One region of the Stappia sp. P2PMeth1 genome, then DNA from elsewhere that is predicted to be linked to it. Evidence: riboswitches for the same ligand, from Rfam matches in the RefSeq annotation. Region 1 holds a riboswitch; each other region holds the start of a gene.
The links. A riboswitch is a leader RNA that binds a small molecule or an ion and turns the genes downstream of it on or off. The one in region 1 is predicted to bind cobalamin.
Positions count from the first base shown of each region.

Region 2: linked by a shared signal. The riboswitch ahead of P2PM1_RS19965 (TonB-dependent siderophore receptor) and the one ahead of P2PM1_RS09475 (energy-coupling factor ABC transporter permease) in region 1 are both predicted to bind cobalamin.
Region 3: linked by a shared signal. The riboswitch ahead of cobU (bifunctional adenosylcobinamide kinase/adenosylcobinamide-phosphate guanylyltransferase) and the one ahead of P2PM1_RS09475 (energy-coupling factor ABC transporter permease) in region 1 are both predicted to bind cobalamin.

Region 1 is NZ_FYAW01000017.1:104,435-111,755, reverse strand. Features, by position in the region: gene P2PM1_RS09490 (sugar-binding transcriptional regulator) at 1-259, opposite strand, end outside; gene P2PM1_RS09485 (HAD family phosphatase) at 266-1,009, opposite strand; gene P2PM1_RS09480 (BCCT family transporter) at 1,608-3,248, shown strand; cobalamin riboswitch at 3,653-3,865, shown strand; gene P2PM1_RS09475 (energy-coupling factor ABC transporter permease) at 3,929-4,612, shown strand; gene P2PM1_RS09470 (HupE/UreJ family protein) at 4,798-5,409, shown strand; gene P2PM1_RS09465 (DUF805 domain-containing protein) at 5,666-6,241, opposite strand; gene iolB (5-deoxy-glucuronate isomerase) at 6,380-7,186, opposite strand; gene iolE (myo-inosose-2 dehydratase) at 7,233-7,321, opposite strand, start outside.
Region 2 is NZ_FYAW01000035.1:7,334-14,654, reverse strand. Features, by position in the region: gene P2PM1_RS19970 (ABC transporter substrate-binding protein) at 1-711, opposite strand, end outside; gene P2PM1_RS19965 (TonB-dependent siderophore receptor) at 686-2,683, opposite strand; cobalamin riboswitch at 2,861-3,077, opposite strand; gene rnk (nucleoside diphosphate kinase regulator) at 3,505-3,936, shown strand; gene P2PM1_RS19955 (nucleoside-diphosphate kinase) at 4,101-4,652, shown strand; gene P2PM1_RS19950 (sulfite exporter TauE/SafE family protein) at 4,682-5,425, shown strand; gene P2PM1_RS19945 (D-amino acid dehydrogenase) at 5,454-6,701, shown strand; gene P2PM1_RS19940 (ABC transporter ATP-binding protein) at 6,765-7,321, opposite strand, start outside.
Region 3 is NZ_FYAW01000040.1:21,403-28,723, forward strand. Features, by position in the region: gene cobN (cobaltochelatase subunit CobN) at 1-2,848, opposite strand, end outside; gene cobW (cobalamin biosynthesis protein CobW) at 2,880-4,007, opposite strand; gene cobU (bifunctional adenosylcobinamide kinase/adenosylcobinamide-phosphate guanylyltransferase) at 4,004-4,585, opposite strand; cobalamin riboswitch at 4,710-4,936, opposite strand; tRNA gene P2PM1_RS21735 (tRNA-Asn) at 5,194-5,268, shown strand; gene P2PM1_RS21740 (LysR family transcriptional regulator) at 5,412-6,290, opposite strand; gene P2PM1_RS21745 (2OG-Fe(II) oxygenase) at 6,498-7,321, shown strand, end outside.

The DNA.
Region 1 (7,321 bases):
GCACCACCTCGCAGATGCGCAAGGCAAATCGGTCGGCGAGATTGGCGGCCAGTTCCATGCAGCGGGCGATCGGGTGGTCGAGCCGCACCTTGATCAGCCGCTCGCTCACCGCCAGCGACACGAGCCGCTGCGCCGACTGGCGCGAGACGCCGAGCTTGCGGGCGATCTCGTCCTGGGTGTTGCCGGCGACATAGTAGAGCCAGCCGGCCCGCGCCGCCTCGTCGAGGCGGCTGACATCCGCATCGCCCTTGCCCGCCATCGCGCCTCAGCTCCCCTGCCCGGCCGGCTGCGGCGCCGTTGCCCGCCCGAGCGCCGGCGCCATCTCGAAAAACGCGCTCCACCGGTCGAAAACCGGCAGCGGCGGCTCGCCGGGCGCGGCATCGCCCGCGTCCAGATGGCTGCCGCCGATGAAATGCCACACCGCCATCTGTGCCGCCCGCGCCGCCTCCAGCCCCGGCAGGCTGTCCTCGATGACGAGGCAGCGCTCGGGGGCAACGCCACACTGCGCCGCCGCATGCAGGAAGAGATCCGGCGCCGGCTTGCCGCGCGCCACCTGCGAGGCGGTGAACACGGCCTCGCCGAAATAGCGGTCGAGCCCGGTCAGGTGCAGCGAGCGGCGCGCCCGCGGCGGGCTGCTGCTGGTGGCGACGCAGGCACCGACCGCCAGCCGGTCCAGCACCTCGAACACGCCGGCGACCGGCTTCAGCTCCGCCTCGAAGGCGACAAGCAGCCGCTCCCGATAGTCGCTCTCGAAGCTCTCCGGCAGGGCGACACGGAAGTCGTCGCGGATGCTCTGGGCAACGCGCGGAAAGCTGCGGCCGAGGAAATGCGCCTTGAAATAGGCGTGGTCGACCGTAACGCCGGCCTCCTTGAGCGCGGCCAGCAGCACCCTCTCGCTGATCGGCTCGCTGTCGACCAGCACGCCGTCGCAGTCGAAGATGACGAGGGCGATGTCGCGCCCGGCCAGCGGGTCGTCCAATCGCGAAGAAGTCGTGTCGATCGTCTGCACGCGGCGCGGCATCCCGTGTCATAGCCGCTTGTTGCGGCCTCCTGTCCGTTCTTCCTGACGATGCCGCGGCGGCCAAGTCAAGAGCCGGTGCCATCGCGGGTCGGCGTCCGGCGCGCCTGCGGCAGCCGCGGCGAATCTCCAAATCCATCACAACACATTGAAATTCATGATAATTTGCGGCATCGCCGCAAATATGCCACATTGCCCTTGCCGACCGGGGATGCGCGAGCAGGCCCGGTCCCGCTTTTGGAGCAAGATCAGGGCCCGCGCAGATCGGGCACTTCCAGCTCCCGCCGTTCGCCCGGATCGTCCGGGCGGCTGCTTTGCAACCCCGCATGCCGGCCACGGCCGGATCCGTGGTTCCTTGCCGGACGCAAGGGCCTCTTGCGGGTGCGAGCCAGACCTGTGGGCCCAGACCTGTGGGCCCAGACTTGCGGGCGATGTCGCCGGCAAGCCGGATCAGGTCGCACCGGACACCCCTTGGTGTGGTCGCTCGCAAATACAATCCGAACGGGCCGCAAGGCCCGCAAGACGTCAGGCATGTCCGGCAAGCGGCTTCCGTCGCGGATCGGCCGTGCCGCAACGACAGGAACACACCATGACCGACCAGACAGGCGCCACCGGCATCCCCGAACCGGAAGGCGCATCCGACATCATCGACACCGATTTCGAGATCGGCCAGGACAATCTGGAAGGCCAGCTTGGGCCCTTCGGCTTCGACATCCACAATCCGGTCTTCGTGATTTCCGGCCTGTCCGTCGTCGCTTTCGTCGTCTATGCGCTTGCCGCGCCCGAGCAGGCGGCCTCGTTCTTCGGCTGGCTGCGGCCGGCGCTGACCAGCACCTTCGACTGGTTCTTCCTGAGCGCGGCCAATGTCTTCGTGCTGTTCTGCCTGTTCCTGATCGTCAGCCCCTGGGGCAGCGTCCGGCTCGGCGGCAAGGAAGCCAGCCCCGACTACAGCTATGCCGGCTGGTTCGCGATGCTGTTCGCCGCCGGCATGGGCATCGGCCTGATGTTCTTCGGCGTGCTCGAGCCGGTCTATCACATGGCCATCTCGTCGCCGCTCGGCGTCCCCTCGCCGTTTGCGGCCGACGGCTCGATCATCCCGGAGAACGTCGAGGCGGCCAAGCAGATGGGGCTTGCGGCGACCATCTATCACTGGGGCCTGCACCCCTGGGCGATCTACGCCGTTGTGGCGCTGGCGCTGGCGCTGTTCAGCTACAACAAGGGCCTGCCGCTGTCGATCCGCTCGGCCTTCTATCCGATCTTCGGCGAGCGCGTGTGGGGCTGGACCGGCCATGTCATCGACACGCTGGCCGTGTTCGCGACGCTGTTCGGCCTTGCCACCTCGCTCGGCCTCGGCGCCCAGCAGGCCAATGCCGGCCTCGAACACGTCTACGGCATCCCCAACACACTCACCGTGCAGGTGATCCTGATCGCCGCCATTACCGGCATCGCGCTGGTTTCGGTGCTGCGCGGCCTCGATGGCGGCGTCAAGGTCCTGTCGGAGATCAACATGGTGATCGCCGCCGCGCTGCTGCTGTTCGTGCTGCTCGCCGGCCCGACGCTCGCGATCCTCAGCGACTTCGTCACCGGCCTCCTCGCCTATGGCGCCGATCTCGGCGGCCTGTCGAACCCGATCGGCCGCACCGACGACGACTACCGCCAGGGCTGGACGGCCTTCTACTGGGCCTGGTGGATCTCCTGGTCGCCCTTTGTCGGCATGTTCATCGCCCGGGTCAGCCGCGGCCGCACGGTGCGCGAGTTCATCACCTGCGTGCTGCTGATCCCCTCGCTGGTCTGCGTGCTGTGGATGGCGGTGTTCGGCGGCGTTGCCATCGACCAGGTCCTCTCCGACCCGGCGACCAGCGCGGTCAAGGCCAATGTGATCGACAGCTACAGCCCGGAACTGTCGCTCTTCGCCATGCTCGAGGGCCTGCCGCTCGCCTCCATCACCTCCACCATCGGCATCGTGCTGGTCATCGTGTTCTTCGTCACCTCGTCCGATTCGGGCTCGCTGGTGATCGACACGATCACCGCCGGCGGCAAGGTCGACGCGCCGGTGCCGCAGCGGGTGTTCTGGTGCACCTTTGAGGGGCTGGTGGCCATCGTGCTGCTGATCGGCGGCGGGCTCGGCGCCTTGCAGGCCATGGTCATCTCCACCGGCCTGCCCTTCACGCTCGTCCTGCTCTTGATGTGCGTGGCGATCTTCAAGGGTTTGCAGACCGAGGAGCGGTGACGCTTGGCTCCCCGGTCCCGGCTCGGCGCTGCCGCGCCGTCCGGGAAGACGCAAGGAGAGGCATCCTGCTTCACACCGACGCGCGCCCACCCCTGGGCTGTCGTCCCGGTTTCGGCGCAGCCGAAGACCGGGATCCAGTAACCACGAACGGTTCGGCTCAAGCCTCGGCGCTGCCGCGAGCGCCCCTCGTCGAGGGGCATCCGCTTTCGCAAACCCACCAGCCCGGCGGATACTGGATACCTGCCTTCGCAGGTATGACAGCCGTGGGGGTGGCGATGTGTTCCCGCCTCGATAGCGCCAAAGGCACCAATGGTTCCCGGATCTCCGGCTTCGCCGCGTCCGGGGATGGCGCACGCGGAACAGGATCGGACGAAAATTGATCTTGTCACGCCAACGCCCCGCCCTCTAGCATCGCAACCGATGGTTCCCGCGTGGCAAAGCCGGACGCGGGTGAAAAGGGAACACGGTGCGGCGTACCCAACAGGGGCCAAGACCGTGGCTGCCCCCGCAACTGTGAGCGGCGAGCGCTGTCCGAATGCCACTGGCCTTGAGCCGGGAAGGCGGACAGGCGCGAGGAACCGCGAGCCAGGAGACCTGCCATCGATCACGGCGCGTCGGGGGGCCCCTCGCGCCATCCTGTCCCTGGCTTCGCGCACGGTGGGTGCGCCAAGGAGGCTTGCATGCATATCGAACCCGGCGTCGTCGACGGCGCCAAGATCCTTCTCAGCGTGGCGACCGCCGCCGCCTCCGTCGGCCTGATCGGCAAGATGTCGCTCGACACGATCCGCCGCGACGGCGGCCTTGCCGCCCTCCTCGTCCGCTCGGTGATCGCCACCGCGCTGGTCTTCTGCTTCTTCGAAGTGCTGCCGACCAAGCCGGTCGGCGTCTCCGAGGTCCATATCATTCTCGGCTCGACGCTCTACCTGATGCTCGGCGCCGGTCCCGCCGGCATCGGCCTGGCGCTCGGCCTGCTCACCCAGGGCCTGTTCTTCGCGCCCGACGACCTGCCGCAATACGGCATGAACCTGACGACGCTGATCGTGCCGCTGTTCGCCATGAGCCTCCTGGCGCGCCGCATCATCCCGGCGAAGACCGCCTACAAGGACGTCAGCTACAAGCAGGCGCTGGCCCTTTCCACCAGCTACCAGGGCGGCATCGTCGCCTGGGTGGCGTTCTGGGCGTTCTATGGCGGCGGCTTCAGCGCCGAGAACCTTGCCGATGTCGGCAGCTTCGGCCTCGCCTATCTGACGGTGATCATCGTCGAACCGCTGGTCGACCTTGCCGTGCTCGCCGGCGCCAAGCTGCTCGACAAGGCCCGCACCGGCCTCGTCTTCCAGCAGCGCCTCTACCACGCCGCCGCCTGACGGCGCGCGTCGCCGGCCGCCGCGTGCGGCCGGCGACCTGACAAACTGCCTATCTGCCAAACTGCCAATCTGCCTGACTGAAAACCTGCCTGAAAAGCCTGCCTGACTGAACGACTGACAGGACCTGAAGCAATGGCGCGACCCATTCCGGGGCGCCGGATCGACTTGAGAAAAGGATCGACTGCATGACGAGGTTCACTTTTGCCCGGCGCGCCGCTGCCTTCGCTGCGACCGCCGCCGCCCTGGCGCTCACCGCGACGCCCGCCCTTGCCCATCTCCATCCGGGCGAGCACGGCTCCTTCGCCGCCGGCTTCAGCCATCCGCTGTTCGGCGCCGACCACATCCTGGCGATGGTCGCCGTCGGCCTGTGGGCCTGGCAGATCGGCGGCCGCGCCGTCTATATCGTGCCGGCCGCCTTCGTCGGCACCATGCTGCTCGGCTTCGTCCTGGCGCTGGCCGGCATCGCCCTTCCCTTCGTCGAACCGGCGATCCTTGCCTCGGTCGTCGCGCTCGGCCTGCTGGTGGCGCTCGCCGTGCGGCTGCCGGTTGCCGGCTCGGCCGCCGTCGTTGCCGCCTTCGCCCTGTTCCACGGCCATGCCCATGGCGGCGAGATCGGCGCGGCAACTGAGTTCGCCTATGGCGCCGGCTTCGCCCTCGCCACCGCCCTGCTGCATGCCGCCGGCATCGCGCTCGGCTATGGCCTCGGCAAGCTCGCCTCCTCGCGCGGCAACGCCGTCACGCGGGTGCTCGGCGGCCTGACGGCCCTCGCCGGTGCCGCGCTCGTCCTCGGTGGATAAACCGGTCCGGGCGGCGGGGACAACCTCGCCCCGCCTGCCCCACCTGCCCCGGCGAGGCGCGAAAATCGCCGCGTGAGCCGGCGTGACCACGGGTTTTCTCGATATTGAGAGGCCCGTCTCGAAATCCGGGCCGTTTGAGACGGAATTTTGCAAAATCCGTCTCGAAATTTCTCAAAAAACGGCACCACAAAATAGCTCGGACGAGCGGGACCTCGTCCGGGCGTTTTTTCTCAGGAAATTCAATCCATTGCGCCGGTCAGACAAGCCCTCGACGGCCGAAGGTCGTGCGGGCAGTGCCGCCGCCCGGCGGCACGCGGCGCTTTTCCACCACGACAGGCTGGCCCTGCGGCGGCAGGCCGCTCGCCGACATCGCAGTCCGGCTGCCGCTGCTGCTCTGGCCTGCAGCGTGCCGGCGGATCAACTCGTCGATCTCGTCCGCCGTCAGCCCGGATACTGCCCCGGAGCCTGCGTGGGCCTCGCCGCCCGAGCGCGACGGGCCGAAGCGATTGGCGCCCTGCGTTCCGGGGAAAAACAGGCAGAGCACAAACAGGACCGCCCCGCCGATCAGGGGGACAAAGAGCAGCATATACCACCAGGCGCTGCGGTCGATATCATGCAGTCGGCGCGATGACAGGCAGAAGTTCGCCCAGATCATGGCCAGCCCGATGACGATCATCAGGAGGGACACCCCCAGTGGCATCGGCCCGTACAGTTTCTTGTACGTGACCAAGAAAACGAGACTGCCAAAGGCGATGAGGAAGGTGAGGATCGAGCAGATCAGCCAGTCGATCCGTCCCATGCGCCCCTTCGGGCTGTAGAAATTCTCTAACATGCAATCACCTGCAACCAGAGCGTCAATGGCCGCAAGCTAGCATTGCGCAGGTGAGGACAAAATGACAGTTCTGCGCAATCTGCGATCTCGGTTAACCGGGGACTGCAACCGCTGCCTTTTTGCGGTTCGGCCTCGCTGTTACGCCTTGGCGTCGCGCTGCGCGATCCAGTCGTGGTCTGGGTGGTTCTTGAAGCGCCATTTGCGCAAGGGGCCGGCCATCACGTTCAGATAATACATCTGGTAGCCATAGGGCGCCCCGCAGGGGTGATGCCCTTTCGGGACCAGCACGACGTCGCCGTCCGACACCGCCATCGTCTCGTCGAGGCTGCCGTCCTCGGTGAAGACGCGCTGGATGCCGAAGCCCGTCGCCGGGTCGAGACGGTGGTAATAGGTCTCTTCCAGATAGGTCATGTCGGGGTAGTTGTCCTCGTCATGCCGATGCGGCGGGTAGGACGACCAATGGCCCTGCGGCGTGAAAACCTCCGTCACCAGCAGGCTGTCGGTGACGTCCTTGTCCTCCATCGCGATGGGGTGGATGTAGCGGGTATTGGTGCCCTTGCCGCGCGTCTCGAAACCGATGTTCTCGATCATCCCGGCCGCGTGCCCGCCGCTGCCCGGCGCGGTGCAGACGGCCAGCGTCAGCGCGGTCGTCGCCCTCGCCTCCCAGGTCGAGCCGTTCGGCACATAGAGGCAGTGCGGCGGCTTGCGCTCGAAGACGCTCATCCGCTCGCCCCGCTCGCCGAAGGCGACCCCGCCGGCGCTGAGTTCGGCCCGCCCCTCGACCAGCACCAGGATCGCCTCGCGCTCGCCCGTCGCCTCGCTCGCGCTCTCGCCCGGCGCCAGCCGGTAGAGCGTGAACCCGACATAGGACCAGCCGGCGCTCTGCGGCGTGATGTCGTGCACCTTGCCGTGCTTAGCCGTTGGTTTCACCAGCAGATCAGCCATGGCGTCCCTCTCCCGTCTCGTGTGTGTCGCGGCCCTGCGGCCCGCCTTATCCCCGGTCGAGGCCGGTCTCGCGGGCCATTGCTTTGAGCGCCTTCAGCCCCATCGACTGGTAGGTCACCGGGTCACGAACCTCCG
Region 2 (7,321 bases), on a different contig from region 1:
GCGCGAGCGCTCCCACAGCAGCACATAGTCCGGATCGGCCAGCACCAAGGCCTCCAGCGGCAGCCGCGTCGTGCCGGTGATCGCCAGGTCCTCGCCGAGATGGCGCAGGCCCGCCGCGCCGACGATGGCGTTTTCCAGCGTGCCGGCACCCGACGTGTAGCTGTTGGCGCCAAAGGAGCCGAGCACCGGCGCATCTTCGCCCGGCGGTGCGGCGGCAAGGGCCGCCGCCTCGGCATCGAAGGCGGCGATCAGCCGCGCGGCCTCAGCCTCGCGCCCCAGCAGCTCGCCCATCCGGCGGACGTTTTCGCGAATGTCGGCGAAGCTCGCCTCGGGGCGGAATTCCTCCACCCGGCGCCCCAGGCGCCGCAACAGGTTGACCGTCGCCCGCGTCGTATAGGTGCCGGCCACCACCAGGTCGGGATCGAGGCGGAAGATCTCCTCCGCCAGCCCGTGATTGATCGCGAGCCCCGCCGCCTCAGCGCTCATCAACGAGACGTCCGGCCTCGCCGCCAGATGCGAGACCGAGACGAGCTGGCCGGGCGCGGCCACCAGCATGGCGATCTGGTCGGTGCACAGGTTCATCGAGACGACGCGCCGGGGCGCCTCGCCCGCTGCCGGAGCAACAGTCGGAGCAGTCAGCGCCAGCAGGACGGCGAGGACACGCCCCGCCGCCCCGCGCCTTGCGTCAGAAGCTTGCCTTGATGCCCGCATAGGCGGTCAATCCTTGTGCCCGATAGCTGTAGACTTCCTGGTAGCGCTGATCGAGCAGGTTCTCGACCCGTCCATAGACCGTGAAATTCTCCGAGACCTTGTAGTCGGCACCGACATTGACGAGGAAATACTCGGCGAGCGTCACCCGGGTCTGCGGCGTCGCACTGATGAACTCGCTGTCCTTCATCCGGCCGTTGAAGATCGCATCGAGAAAGACGGTTCCCCGTCCCTCGTCGAAGCCGCGCACCAGGCTGAGCGAGGCCGAGTGCTTGGGCCGGCGCACTTCCTCCAGCCCGCTCGGCTCGGTCGCATCGAGATAGGTATAGGTGCCCTTGACGGAGAGGTCGGCGAGCAGTTCGACACCGAGCGACACCTCGATGCCCTGGCGCTTGCTGGTGCCCGCCATATTGGCCGGCGAGGAGCCGACGCCCGGCACCCAGGGCGTCCAGATCTCGTCCTCCAGCCGCTCGTTGAAATAGGTCACATCGGCGACGGCGCGACCGTCCCAGAACCGCTGCTCGATGCCGATGTCCCAGGCGAAGTTCTTCTCCGGCCTGAGGTTCGGATTGCCGGTGAAGCTCGCCGGGATGAAGCCGAACTGCTCGAAGAAGGTCGGATTGGTGACGCCGGTGCCGATCGAGGCATGGAAGCGCGTGCCGGTCTCGCGCAGCAGATAGGCGGCGCTGGCGCTGTAGGTCAGCGTGTCCTTGAACTGGTCGTTGCGGTCGTAGCGCAGGCCCGCTCCAAGGAACACCGTGTCGAGGAAGGCGCCGCGATACTCGGCGACATAGCTGGTCAGGTCGCGCTGTTTGCCGGGGATCTGCGAGGGATCGAAAGCGGGAAAGGCGTTCTTGTAGTGCTCGCGCTCCCATTCGACGGCGCCGGTCAGACTGTGTTCTGCATCGAGGAAGTCCGGCGTCGCCGCCGTCACCGTCGCCTGATAGCTGAGGTGCAGCCGGCGGTCGTCGTTGCCGTTCAGGCTGCCGGTATTGAAGCCGCGCCGCTCCAGCCCGGTGTATTTGGCCCGCGCCTTCTGCACCAGCCGGTCGTCGAACAGCGACCAGGACAGGCCGACGCCGGTGTAGAACTCCTTCGTCGCGTTGTAGCCGGGCGTGTCGATGACGAGGCCCTCCGTCGGCGTCGGCGGCCAGGCGGAATCCTGGTCGTCCGTGTCCGACTTGCGGTCGACATAGCGGGCGCTGAGATCGAGGCTCAGCGCGTCGGTGATGTCCCAGTTGAAGCGGCCGTTCAGCGTGGCGTTGCGGTCGCCGTCCTTCTCGGAGCCGAATTGCGAGATGTTGAAGCCCTCGTTCTGGCGCCAGGCGCCGGAGACCGCGATGTCGTATCTCTCGCCGCCGCCGCGCACGCCGACATGGCCGGCCACCGTCTTGTCGGTGCCGGTTTCCGCCCGGCCGGTGATCTTCAGGTCGTTGCGGATGCCGCCCTTGGTGGTGATGGCGATGACGCCGGAGCTGGCATTGGAGCCGTAGATGGCGCTTTGCGGGCCGCGCAGCACCTCGATCCGCTCGATGTCGGCAACCTGCAATCCGCCGAAGTCGAACTCGCCGCTGGAGGTCGCCGCCACCTCGACGCCGTCGATCAGCACCAGAACGTGGTTGGCCTCCGAGCCGCGGATGCGGATCTGCGTCATGCCGCCATTGCCGCCGGTGCGCGAGACGGCGATGCCCGGCACCTTGCGCAGCGCATCGGCGACATAGCGCGTCTGCGTCGTCTCCAGCTCCTCGGCGGTGATCACCGTATGCGCCCGGCCCACCGCCTCGGCGGCGACCGGCGTGCGCCCGGCCGAGACGACGATCCGGTCGAGCTGCGTCGCCTCATCTTCAAGACCCGGCGTTTCAAAACCCTGAGCGCGGGTCTCGCCCGGCGCGGCAATCATCGCCGCCCCCATTCCGGCCCCCAGCACGGCAGCCAACGGCCCGGCGCGCAAGGCGCCCCCCAAAATGAACCTCATCCAGACACACCCCTGACGTGCGCCGGAATGCCCCTCGGCGCTCCGTCGCGATACGGCACGAGCCGGCGGACGCAGGCACGCCCCCAGCGCGACGGCGCAAGGCGGCGGCCTGCGGGCGCAGGCGGTTTCGGGTGTCACCTCAACGGAAAGCCGCGCCTCGACACACCCCGCGTCGAAGATCGGGTGACCGACAGGGGCAGGTCTCCTGGCTCACGGGTCATCGCGGACATTCACCTTCCCAACCCTGCCTTTGCCGGCGGGGTCAGTGGCCTTCGAACGTCCACTCTCCGTTCACAGTTGCGGGGGCAGCCACGGTTTCGGTCCCTGTTGGGTACGCCTCACCGTGTTCCCTTTTCATCCGGACATGTCCGGAACCTCTGTCGGCGTCAAAGAGAGCGGTTTCGCGCGCCCGAGTCAATCGTCTGTCGCCGTCCCCTTCGCCGCTGCAACCGGACGCTGCGTCAGGTGATCTCCGGGCGCGGCGGGGCGGGAGGCGTGCTCCCTCCAGTGGGCGAATCCGTTCCCGCCGTCGCCGGGTCGCAAAAGCCACCACTTGACTTTCGCCGGCCAAGCACCGACCTTCGGGGCATGAACACGACCGCACCGCGCCAGATTTGCGTTTTCAGGGTGTGCCCCATCGCGGGACACTGACCCCCGGCTAGGTCGCGTCGCGCCCCGGCCGCGGGGCATAGGCCGGCTCGTCCCCTCGCGGGCACACAGCAGGCCATAACGGCGGCGAACACTTCCCCTCACGAGATCCAGACCGCCCGACGCGCGCCTTTGTGCGTCGGCGGCCTTACAACATTGCAAGGACGCCGAGAATGGCTCCAGATACCCGCAAGCGGCGCAAGCCCGCCATCACCGTGACCCGCTCCGACCACGAGCGGCTGTCCGGGCTTGCCGAGTCCATTTCCACCCGCAATCCCGCTGTCGCCGAGCAGTTGGCGAGCGAGCTCGACCGGGCCCGCATCGTCGACGACCGGCGCATTGCCGCCGACGTCGTGCGCATGGGATCGCGGCTGCGCTTCACCACCGATGCCGGCGAGGACCGCTCCGTGACGCTGGTCTTCCCGGGCGAGGCCAATATCGCCGAGGGCAAGATTTCCGTCCTCACCCCGATCGGCGCCGCCTTGGTCGGCCTGTCCGCCGGCCAGTCCATCGACTGGACGGCTCTCGACGGGCGCACCCACCGGCTGACCGTGGAGAGCGTCGAGCCCCCCGCCGTGGCCGAGGCCGAGGCGCGGCCGGCATGAGCGCCACCGCGTCGACGAAAGAGCCGAAGCCACGCGACCGGCTGGCGATTTTCGGAGGCTGTCTCATCGCAGGATCCTAACCCCTGCGCTGCCGACCCGGCAGCCAGGGGACTCCGATCCGTTTCACCTTTGCCGCTCCACGGACGGAGCGCTGGAGACCTGCGATGTCCACCGAGACCTGCATCCTGACCACCAAGGATTTCACCATTCTCGAGGTGATGCGCGACCGCCGCCGCGGCCGCGAGGACCCTCTCGTGCCGATCCTCAAGCGCAAGCTCGAGACGGCGACCATCGTCTTCCGCGAGGACGTGCCGGAGACGGTCGCCACCTTGAGCAGCCGCGTCACCTACAGCGTCGACGGCCGCCCGCCCGACACGCGGGTGATCTCGCACGACCACCTGTCCATGCCGATGGGGATGTTCCTGCCGATCACCACCCGGCGCGGGCTGGCCCTGCTCGGCCTGTCGGAGGGCGAGGAGTTCGTTCTGACGGATGCGGCCGGACACCCCGAGCGGGTCCTGCTGCAGAAGGTCCACTTCCAGCCGGAGGCCGCCCGGCGCGGCGGCACGACGCCGGAGGGCCTGCCGCAGGCGATTCCCGAGCCGGCGCGGCGCCGGCCCGTGCTGAAACTGGTGCATGGCGCCCTGCCCGGCGCGGACGGCCCGCCGGCCGGCGGCTATAAGGGGCCGGAAGACCCCGGCCCCTCGGCGGCCTGACGCCCGCGTCCGATCTGGAGACGACAGCCATGCTCGATTACCTGGTGCTGGCGGCGGCGGCCTTCGCCGCCGGCATGCTCAACACGGTCGCGGGAGGCGGCACCTTCCTCACCTTCCCCGCGCTCGTCTATACCGGCGTGCCGGTGGTGGCGGCCAATGCGACGAGCGCGGTTGCCGTGTTTCCCGGCTATCTCGGCGGCGCCGTCGGCTTCCGCAAGGAGATCGCCGCCATCGATCGCGGCCTGCTGCTGCGCGTCGTCCTCGTCACGGCGCTCGGCGGGTTCCTCGGCTCCTTGCTGCTGCTGGTCTCCTCCAACGAGGCGTTCTCGGCCGTCGTCCCCTTCCTGCTGCTTGCCGCCACCCTCACCTTCGCCTTCGCCGACCGGCTGCAGATCTGGGCACAGCGGCAGCGCCTTGCGCCCGGCGGGCCGCTCGGTACCGTGCTGGTGTCGATCTATGGCGGCTATTTCAACGGCGGCCTCGGCATCGTGCTGCTGGCGCTGTTCTCGCTGTGGGGCCTGCGCGACCTCAACACGATGAACGGGCTGAAGACCGGCCTCTCCTTCGTCCTCTCCGCCATCTCGGTCGCGACCTTCGCCGCGGCCGGCCTCGTCAGTTGGCCGCAGGCCATCGTGATGATGGTCGCCGCCACCATCGGCGGCTATGCCGGCGCGCCGGTCGCCCGCGCGCTGCCGCGACAGGCGGTGCGGGCCATCGTCATCGCCGTCGGCGGGCTCATGAGTGTCATCTTCTTCTGGCGCCTGGTCTTCTGACGGCGCCGCAACATCAGGCAGTTCCAACATGAAAGTTCTGGTTCTCGGCGGCGGCGTCATCGGTGTCACCACCGCCTGGTATCTTGCCCGCGCCGGCCACGAGGTCGAGGTGATCGAGCGGCGCGAGGCGGCCGGCATGGAAACGAGCTTCGCCAATGCCGGCCAGGTCTCGCCCGGCTATTCCGCCCCCTGGGCCGGGCCCGGCGTGCCGCTCAAGGCGCTCGGCTGGCTGACCATGAAGCACGGCCCGCTGGTGGTGCGGCCCAGGGCAGATCCGGCCATGTGGGGCTGGATGCTGAGGATGCTGCGCAACTGCACCTCGGCGCGCTATGCGGTGAACAAGGCGCGCATGGTGCCGATCGCCGAATACAGCCGCGACCTGTTGCGCGCCCTGCGGGAGGAGACCGGCATTGCCTATGACGGGCGCAGCCTCGGCACGCTGCAGCTCTTCCGCTCCGCGAAACAGCTCGACGGCGTCGCCAAGGATGTCGACGTGCTGCGCCGGTTCGGCGTTCCCTGCGAGCTGCTCGACCACGAGGGCTGCATTGCCGCAGAGCCGGCGCTCGCCCATGCCAGGGCCGAGTTCGCCGGCGGCCTGCGGCTGCCGGACGACGAGACCGGCGACTGCCAGATGTTCACCACCCGCCTTGCCGGGATGGCGGCGGAGCTCGGCGTGCGCTTTTCCTTCGGCACGCAGTTCATCGGCTTCTCGCACGAGGGCGGCGAGATCGTCGAGGTGCTGACCTCGCGAGGAACCCGCAAGGCCGATGCCTATGTGCTGGCGCTCGCCGCCCATTCGCCGGCGGCCCTCGCCCCGCTCGGGATCAAGCTGCCGATCTATCCGGTGAAGGGCTATTCGCTCACCCTCCCGATCCGCGACGAGGCGCTGGCGCCGGTCTCCACCGTCATGGACGAGACCTACAAGACCGCGATCACCCGGCTGGGCGCGCGCATCCGCGTCGGCGGCACGGCGGAGCTCGGCGGCTTCGACACGGCGCTGCGCGCCGCGCGGCGGGCGGCGCTCGAACATTCCTTCGGCGATCTGTTCGGCGGCAGCGCCGATCCGGCGCAGGCGACATTCTGGTGCGGCCACCGGCCGATGACGCCGGACGGCCCGCCCTATGTCGGCCCCTCCGGCATCGGCCGACTGTTCCTCAACACCGGCCACGGCACGCTCGGCTGGACCATGGCCTGCGGCTCCGGCCGGGTGATCGCCGATCTCGTCGACGGCCGCGCGCCGGAGATCGACATCGCCGCCCTGTCGCCCTCGCGCTGAGGGCGAACGAACCTGAAAAAGGCGGCCCGACATCTGCCGGGCCGCCCGTTTTTCTATCCGCGCTCAGATGCCCAGATAGGCCTTGCGGATGCGGTCGTCATGCAGCAGCTCGCGCGCCGAACCCTCGATCTCGATCGCGCCCGAGGCCATCACATAGGCCCGCTCCGCGCTGTGCAGGGCCAGCGACACGTTCTGCTCGACCAGCAGCACCGTGACGCCGGAGCGGTGGATGTCGAGGAAGCGCTGGTGCATTTCCTCCACCACCATCGGCGCAAGACCGAGGCTCGGCTCGTCGAGGATGAGGAGCTTGGGCTCCAGCATCATGCCGCGGCCGACCGCCACCATCTGCTGCTCGCCGCCGGACATCGAGCCGGCATATTGCGCCCGCCGCTCCTTCAGCCGCGGGAACAGCTCGAACACCCGCTCCAGCGCCTGCTGCACCGCTCCCCGGTCGGCATGCGAAAAGGCGCCCATCCTGAGGTTTTCCTCCACCGTCATCTCGGGGAAGACATGGCGCCCTTCCGGAACATGGGCGATGCCGAGGCCGGCGATCTGATGCGCCTTCATCCGCGTCAGGTCGCGCCCCTCGAAGGCGATGCGGCCCCGGCACTGGGGCAGAA
Region 3 (7,321 bases), on a different contig from region 1:
TGACGTCGACGCGCGGCCGGCCGAGTTCGGCCAGCGACAGAATATCGAAACCGGTGACGCGGCCCGAGCCCGCCTCCCATTTCGGCCGGGCGCCGATCAGCGCCAGCGCCTGGGCGATGTCGTCGCCGCCGGTGCGCATGTTGGCCGTGCCCCAGCAGGTCAGAACCACGGCGGCCGGATATTCGCCCTCGTCCTGGAAATGCCGCTCGACCAGCCGTTCGGCGCTGGCCGCGCCGATGCGCCAGGAGGTCTCGGTCGGCACGGCGCGCACATCGACGGAGTAGAAGTTGCGGCCCGTCGGCAGCACGTCGGGGCGCCCGCGCGTCGGCGCGCCGGACGGGCCCGGCGGCACGAAGCGCCCGGCAAGGCCGGCGAGAACGCCGGCGGTCTCGGCGTCCCCGGAAGCGCTGACGGCCGGGCGGATGCGGGTCTCGATCTCCTCCAGCACGGCGGCGGTGGTGGCAAAGCCCTCCGGCGCGCGGCCCTCCTCCACCAGCTTTGCCGCCAGCAGTTCCAGCCGCTCCACCGTGTCGCCGCAACTGCGCCAGGGGCTGCTTGCCACCTCTTCAAGCAGCACCGGGCGCGGGCCGTCGAAGGGCAGTTCATAGGCGCAGGCGAGCGGATCGAAGCCTTCAAGTCCGAGGTCGCGGGCAAGCGCCCGGGTGATGCCCTCATGCGCCGGCCCCTCGCCGCGCGGCACCCGCACCAGCGCCACCAGGAGCGCGGTCAGCAGATCGCCGCCAGGTGCAGCGCCCAGCACATGCAGCCCGTCGCGGATCTGCAACTCCTTCAGGTCGCACAGATGCGCATCGAGCCGAGCCAGCCGCGTCTCCTCGTCCATCTCGCTGGTCAGGCCGATATCGCGGTCGAGGCCGTGCCGCTCCGCCGCCTCGAGAATGTCGCGGGTCAGCGCCTTCAGCCGGCGCGGGTCGACGCCCTGCGCCAGGTAATATTCGTCGAGCAGCACTTCCAGCTCAGCGGTAACGCCGTGGCTTTCGGCCCGCGCCAGCGGCGGCGTCAGGTGGTCGACGATGACGGCGGAGGTGCGGCGCTTGGCCTGCGCCCCCTCGCCCGGATCATTGACGATGAAGGGATAGATGTTGGGCAGCGGCCCGAGCACGGCTTCCGGAAAGCAGTTTTCGGAGAGCGCCAGCGCCTTGCCCGGCAGCCATTCGAGATTGCCGTGCTTGCCCAGATGCACCACCGCATGGGTGCCGAAGGTTTCGCGCAGCCAGATGTAGAAGGCGAAATAGTGGTGCGGCGGCACCAGGTCCGGGTCGTGATAGGTCGCCTTGGGATCGATGTTGTAGCCGCGCGCCGGCTGGATGCCGACGACCGCATTTCCGAAGCGCGTCACGGCAAGGCGGAACGCCCCCTCCTCCACATGCGGATCGTCTTGCGGCCGCCCCCAGCGCGCCGTGACCGCCTCGCGCACCGCCTGCGGCAGCCGGGCAAAGGCCGCGGCATAGTCGGCGAGCGGCAGCTCAGCGCCGCCATGGCGCACGCGGCGGGCAGCGATGTCGTTGGTCGGGCCGTCGCTGATCCGCGCCATCAGCTCGGCAGAGCCCTGCGGCGCGCCGTCGATGCGGTAGCCCTCGGCGGCAAGCGCCTGCAACAGGCGCGCGCAGGAGGCCGGCGTGTCGAGGCCGACGCCATTGGCAAGGCGCCCGTCCTTGTTGGGATAGTTGGCAAGGATCAGCGCCACCTTGCGCTCCGCCGGCGGGGTCGCGGCGAGGCGGGCGATCCGCGCGGCCTGGGCCGCGACGAAGGCCACCCGGTCGGGTTTCGGCACGAAGCGCATGGTCGCCGACTGGGTGAGCGGATCGTGCGGGGCCTGCTCCTTGAAAGAGACGGCGCGGGTGAGAATGCGCCCGTCCACCTCCGGCATCACCACATGCATGGCGAGATCGCGGATCGACAGGCCCTGATCGGCGTCGCGCCAGCCCTCCTCCGAGGAGGACGAGAACACCACTTGCAGCACCGGCACGCCCGGCGCATCGAGCGGCGTTCCGCTGTGCGCCTCGCCGGCCTTCGACACGGCGAAGGCGGTGGCGTTGAGCACCACGGCGGGCGGCGCCTCGGCGAACAGCGCGGCGAGGACGGAGGCGGATTCGGCCTCCTTCAGCGAGGAGACGAAGACCGGCAGCGGGTTGATGCCCTCGCCCGCCAGCGCCGTGCACAGGGCCTCGACCGGCGCGGTCGCCGCGCTCTGCATCAAGGCCCTGTAGAAGACGATGGCGGCGACGGGGGCGGCCGGATCAGTCCAGCTCGCCTTAAGCTCGGCCAGCGTCGGGTGCGCACGGCCGGGCAGCAGCAGGCCGGCGCGCGGCAGCGGGCGCGGCGGATCGGGCTCCTGCGCCCCATCCAGCAGATGCGCGGCGTAGCGCAGGAAGTTGCGAAGGTTTTCCGCCCCGCCTTCGGCGAGATAGCGCCACAGGCGCATCACCTCGTCGACGGGCAGCGTGGAGCGGGCGGCAAGGTCCGCGTCCCAGCGGTCGTCGCCCGGCATCACCGCCAGATGCAGGCCGTGGCCGCGCGCCGCCTCGGTCAGCCGCTCGACGCCATAGGGCCAGTATTCCGCCCCGCCGAGCAGGCGCAGCACGACCAGCCGCGAGCCCGCCACCGTCTGCTCGGCATACATGTCGACCGAATAGGGGTGCGACAGGGCCATCAGGTTGGCAAGCCGCAGGCTCGGCTGCCCCGCCCCGCCCCCTGCTGCCACGGAGGCGAGCGAGGCGAGTTCCGTGTCGGCCGCCGACAGCACCACCACATCGGCCGGCGACTGGCCGAGATCGACCGCCTCGTCGCCCTGGTCGATGCGCCCGCTGCGCCCTGCGAGAATATGCATGCCGTCTCCTGCGCCTTGCCTGCCGTATGGATCAGGCGGCGAGCGCGCTGGCGAGCAGACCCTCGACGCGGGCAAGGTCGAAGCCGGCAAGGCCGATCACCACGACCCGGCCGGGGGCGCGCGCGTCGCGCGCGAACCATGCCTCGACGCGCGGGCCGACCGCCTGCACCATCGCCGGCGCGGCCTTGCCCTCGATGCCGACCGCGCCCTTGATGCGCAGCACGCCGGGCACCGCCATGGCGGCGGCGACGCGCGCCTCCAGATCCTTCAGCGAGGCGAGCGGGGCGAGCTCGACCACATGGCTGACGAAGTCGTCGTGGTCGTGATGATGGTGATGGTGGTGATCATGATCGTCATGGTCATGATCATGATCGTCGTGATCGTGGTCGTGGTCGTGGTCGTCGTGGTGATGATGCTCGTGATGGCTCTCGCGCCCGTGCATGTCGTCTTCCGAAGCGCTCATCCGGCCGAGCAGCACGTCGGCGGCGAGCCTGCCCTTTTCCGCCGCCACGATCTCCACCGCCGCGCGGACGCGGCCGGCGACCTCGGCCCGCACCCGCTCCAGCGTCGCCGCATCGACGAGATCGGCCTTGTTCAGCACGACGAGGTCAGCGCAGACGAGCTGGTCCTCGAACAGTTCCTCCACCGGGCTGTCGTGGTCCAGCGCCTCGTCGGCGGCGCGCTGCGCGGCCAGCGCCGCCTCGTCGCCGGTCACCCGCCCTTCCGCGACGGCTGCGGCATCCACCACCGTCACCACCGCGTCCACCGTCACGCGGGTCTTGACGCTCGGCCAGGAGAAGGCGCGCACCAGCGGCTGCGGCAGGGCAAGGCCCGAGGTCTCGATGACGATGTGGTCCGGCGCCTCGTCGCGGGCGATCAGCATTTCCATCGTGGGGAGGAAATCGTCGGCGACGGTGCAGCAAATGCAGCCATTGGTCAGCTCCACCACCTCTTCGGCGGCGCAGTCCGGATCGGCGCAGCCGTCGACCAGCGAGCCATCGAAGCCCATGTCGCCGAACTCGTTGACGATGAGGCCGATGCGCTTGCCCTTTGCCTCGCGCAGCAGGTTGGCGAGCAGCGTCGTCTTGCCGGCGCCGAGGAAGCCGGTGACGATGGTGGCCGGGATCTTGCCGGCGGTGCGGGGCGTGGATGCGGTCATAGGCGGATCTCCGGCTGGAGGTGGGATGGCTTGAGAACGAGCGGCAGGCCGGCGGCGACAAGCACCGCTACATCGGCGAGTTCCGCGATGCGGCGATTGAGGCGACCCTGCTCGTCGCGAAAGCGGCGGGCGAGCGCATTGTCGGGCACGATGCCCGAGCCGACCTCGTTGGTGACGAGAACGATGGGGCCGGGCGCGGCGCGCAGCGCCCCGGCGAGCCGGGCCGTCTCCGCTTCCGGATCGGCTTCAGCGAAAATCAGGTTGCTGAGCCACAGGGTCAGGCAATCGACGAGGATGGCGCGCTGCGCCGTGCTCTCGGCAGCGAGGACGCCGGCAAGGTCGCGCGGCTCCTCGATGGTCCGCCAGCCCTCGCCCCGCTGGTCGCGGTGGCGGTCGATGCGCTGGCGCATCTCCTCGTCATGGGGCGTGCAGGTGGCGACATAGACGCGCTCGCGCGCCGAGGCGAGCACCAGCCCCTCGGCATAAAGGCTCTTGCCCGAGCGCGCGCCGCCCGTCACCAGCACGGTGCGGGCCGCGACAGGAGCCGGGGCGGTTGGAGAATCGGATGCGCCGCTCACGCGCAAGCCGTCCGGCAGCGGGATATGCCGGGAGGGCTGAAGCGGCGGGCGCCCTTCAACGGGAACATTCTGGCCTCCTGCCGTCCACCCGACGGCGCGTGACGTTTCGGGCCGGGCCCCTTGGCGGGGGCTCGGGTGATCCGGCTCGTCTCCTGGCTCGCGGGTCGCGGCCTTGCCCTGCCCTTCCCGGACCGAAAGGCCCAGTGGTTCATGCAGGAAGGCTCGCCGCTCACAGTTGCGGGGGCAGCTACGGATTCGGGAGCCCGACTTGGGTCCTCCCCCACCGTATTCCGACTTTCCCCTTTCACCGGACTTCGTCCGTCAGAAAGGACCGGAAGATCACGACTCATAGCCTGCCGAAGGGGCCGGCGTCCAGCAGCGAGACGTGGACGGCTCCGGGAAGCTTCCGCAGCGGCGCCCGCTCCACTCACAGCGGATGCGGCCGGATGCCCGCGGCTCTTGCCGGTGCAGCTTGCCGGTGCACGCTCCCCGCCCCTCCCCACTCCCCGACTGTGGAAAAGTTTTGCGACAAAGGGCTTGGCAAGCGGCGGCGCAGTTTGCTATACGCCTGCCATCGACGCGGTGCGGATGCCCCGCGTGTTTCGTGATCCCCGGTAGCTCAGTGGTAGAGCAAGCGGCTGTTAACCGCTTGGTCGCTGGTTCGAATCCGGCCCGGGGAGCCACTTCCTCCTTATCTTCCCAAAAATCCTCCAGTCTTCCCGAAAACATGCGCCGCCTGGCGATATCGGGTTTCCTGCGGCCGAATGGGCTCTAGGTCGTGAATTCATAACTGTGCCGTTTCTCGCCAGACTTACGAGTCCACGACCTACGCGCGTTCCTTCAGGAAGTCGACAAAGGCGCGCACGCGCGGAATGGCCTGGCGGCCGGGAAGCATCAGGGCGGAGATCGGCTTGGGATCCGCGTCGTGCTGTCCTTGGAACAGTTCAACGAGCTGCCCCTCGGCAAGCGCCTTCCTGCCGAGAAAGTCCCCAAGACGGATGATGCCGACGCCCTCGATCGCCATCTGCAACAGCGTATCGGCGCTGTCCGCGGTGACGCTCCCGCGGACGGGCGTCCGCACCACGGCTCCCTGCTCGATCATCGGCCAGTAGGCTTGGCCGGGAAATCCGGTCAGCAACAGACAGTCATGGCTCGCCAGGTCCTGGGCGGTCGTCGGTGTGCCGCGCCGTTCCAGATAGGCGGGGCTTGCGGCGATGACGCGGCGGACCGTGCCGAGGCGAGCCGCGATCAACTCGCTGTCGTCCAGCAGGCCGACGCGGATCGTCACGTCGATCTGCTCCTCGAACGGGTCTATGCGGTGGTCGGAAACCGAAACCCCGACCGTCACTGCCGGATGTCGGCGCAGGAACGCCGGCAGCAGCGGCGCCAACCGGTGCCGCGCGAAGGCGGTGCCGCAATTGACGCGCAGATGGCCGCGAACCTCGCCGTGCCGGTGCGACAGGTCGACCTCGGCCGCCTGTGCGAGCGCAAGCATGCGGCGAGCATAGCCGATGAAGACGGCGCCCTCCGGCGTGAAGGCAAGCCGACGGGTCGAGCGGTGCACGAGCTTGATGCCGGTGCGCTTCTCCAGGCGCGACACCATGCGGGACACGCCCGACGGCGTCATCCCCGTCTCCTCGGCGACAGCCGCCAGGGTGCCGAGATCGGCCAGCCGCAGGAGCAGGATGACTTCGGGTGCGAGCATGGATCCCTGCAGCATTCGTGACGTAGCGGCACGACAGAGTTGCGGCCGGAGCGGCTGCCTCTGCGGCGCATTCATACTATAGGTTGCACCCATAAAAACCAGTCAACCGCATGCTCCGGCACGCAACCGGCCACCTGGCCGGGCTGCTGGTCACGACTGCACGTGCAAGGCTCCGGACCAGAACGCAACGAAGTATGAGGAGGCGACATGGATACTGCATTATCCACTGAAGTCGAACGCTTCGAGGCCAGCCCGGCGTCCGGCGGCTTGCCCTATGTGATGCATACCGACAAGTACGGTCTGAACAGCGAGCATTTCAAGGCGCTCGCCAGGGGCGAGGTCCGCGTCATCCGGGTTGCGGCCTTTGCGAACGGTCCGTCCTGCGAACTGATCTCTCGGGGGCAGGCCTCCCTCGGTTTCGAGCCCTACATCAACGTCTCGGAGGTCCGCAAGATCGGCATGGCCTTCTACGAGACCGAGCTCAAGCCAGAACTGATCGAGCGCTATTTCGTGGTCGCGCGGGAGCATCTGAACGATTTCCGCAAGGCCTGCGAGCCGTACGGGTCGCCCCTCGACACGCTGCGCGGCATTCTCGACGAGATCTGGCCGGCGGGTGCAAACCTGCAGACGCTGTTCGGCCGCAAGATGTTCGTCGGCCTGTCGCGGATGGTGGAGCCGAACACGACGTTCCTCGCCCACCATGACATCTTCTCCGAGGATGCGCCGGGGATCGAGGAAGCGGAATCGCTGCTCGCCCAGTTCGCCGCCAACATCTATTTCCAGGTCCCCGAAGTGGGCGGCGAACTGCTGATGTGGCATCGCAACATGACGACGGAGGAATTCGACCGCAGGCGCCGGGGCAAATACGGCATCGCCGTCGAGGACCTGCCGACGCCCGACGTCATCGTCAAGCCCGGACGGGACGACCTGCTGATCTTTGATTCCCGCAAGATCCACGCGGTCGCTTCGCCGCACGATACGGCGCGCATGGCCGTGTCCTTCTTCATCGGCTATCGCGGCGACGACCAGCC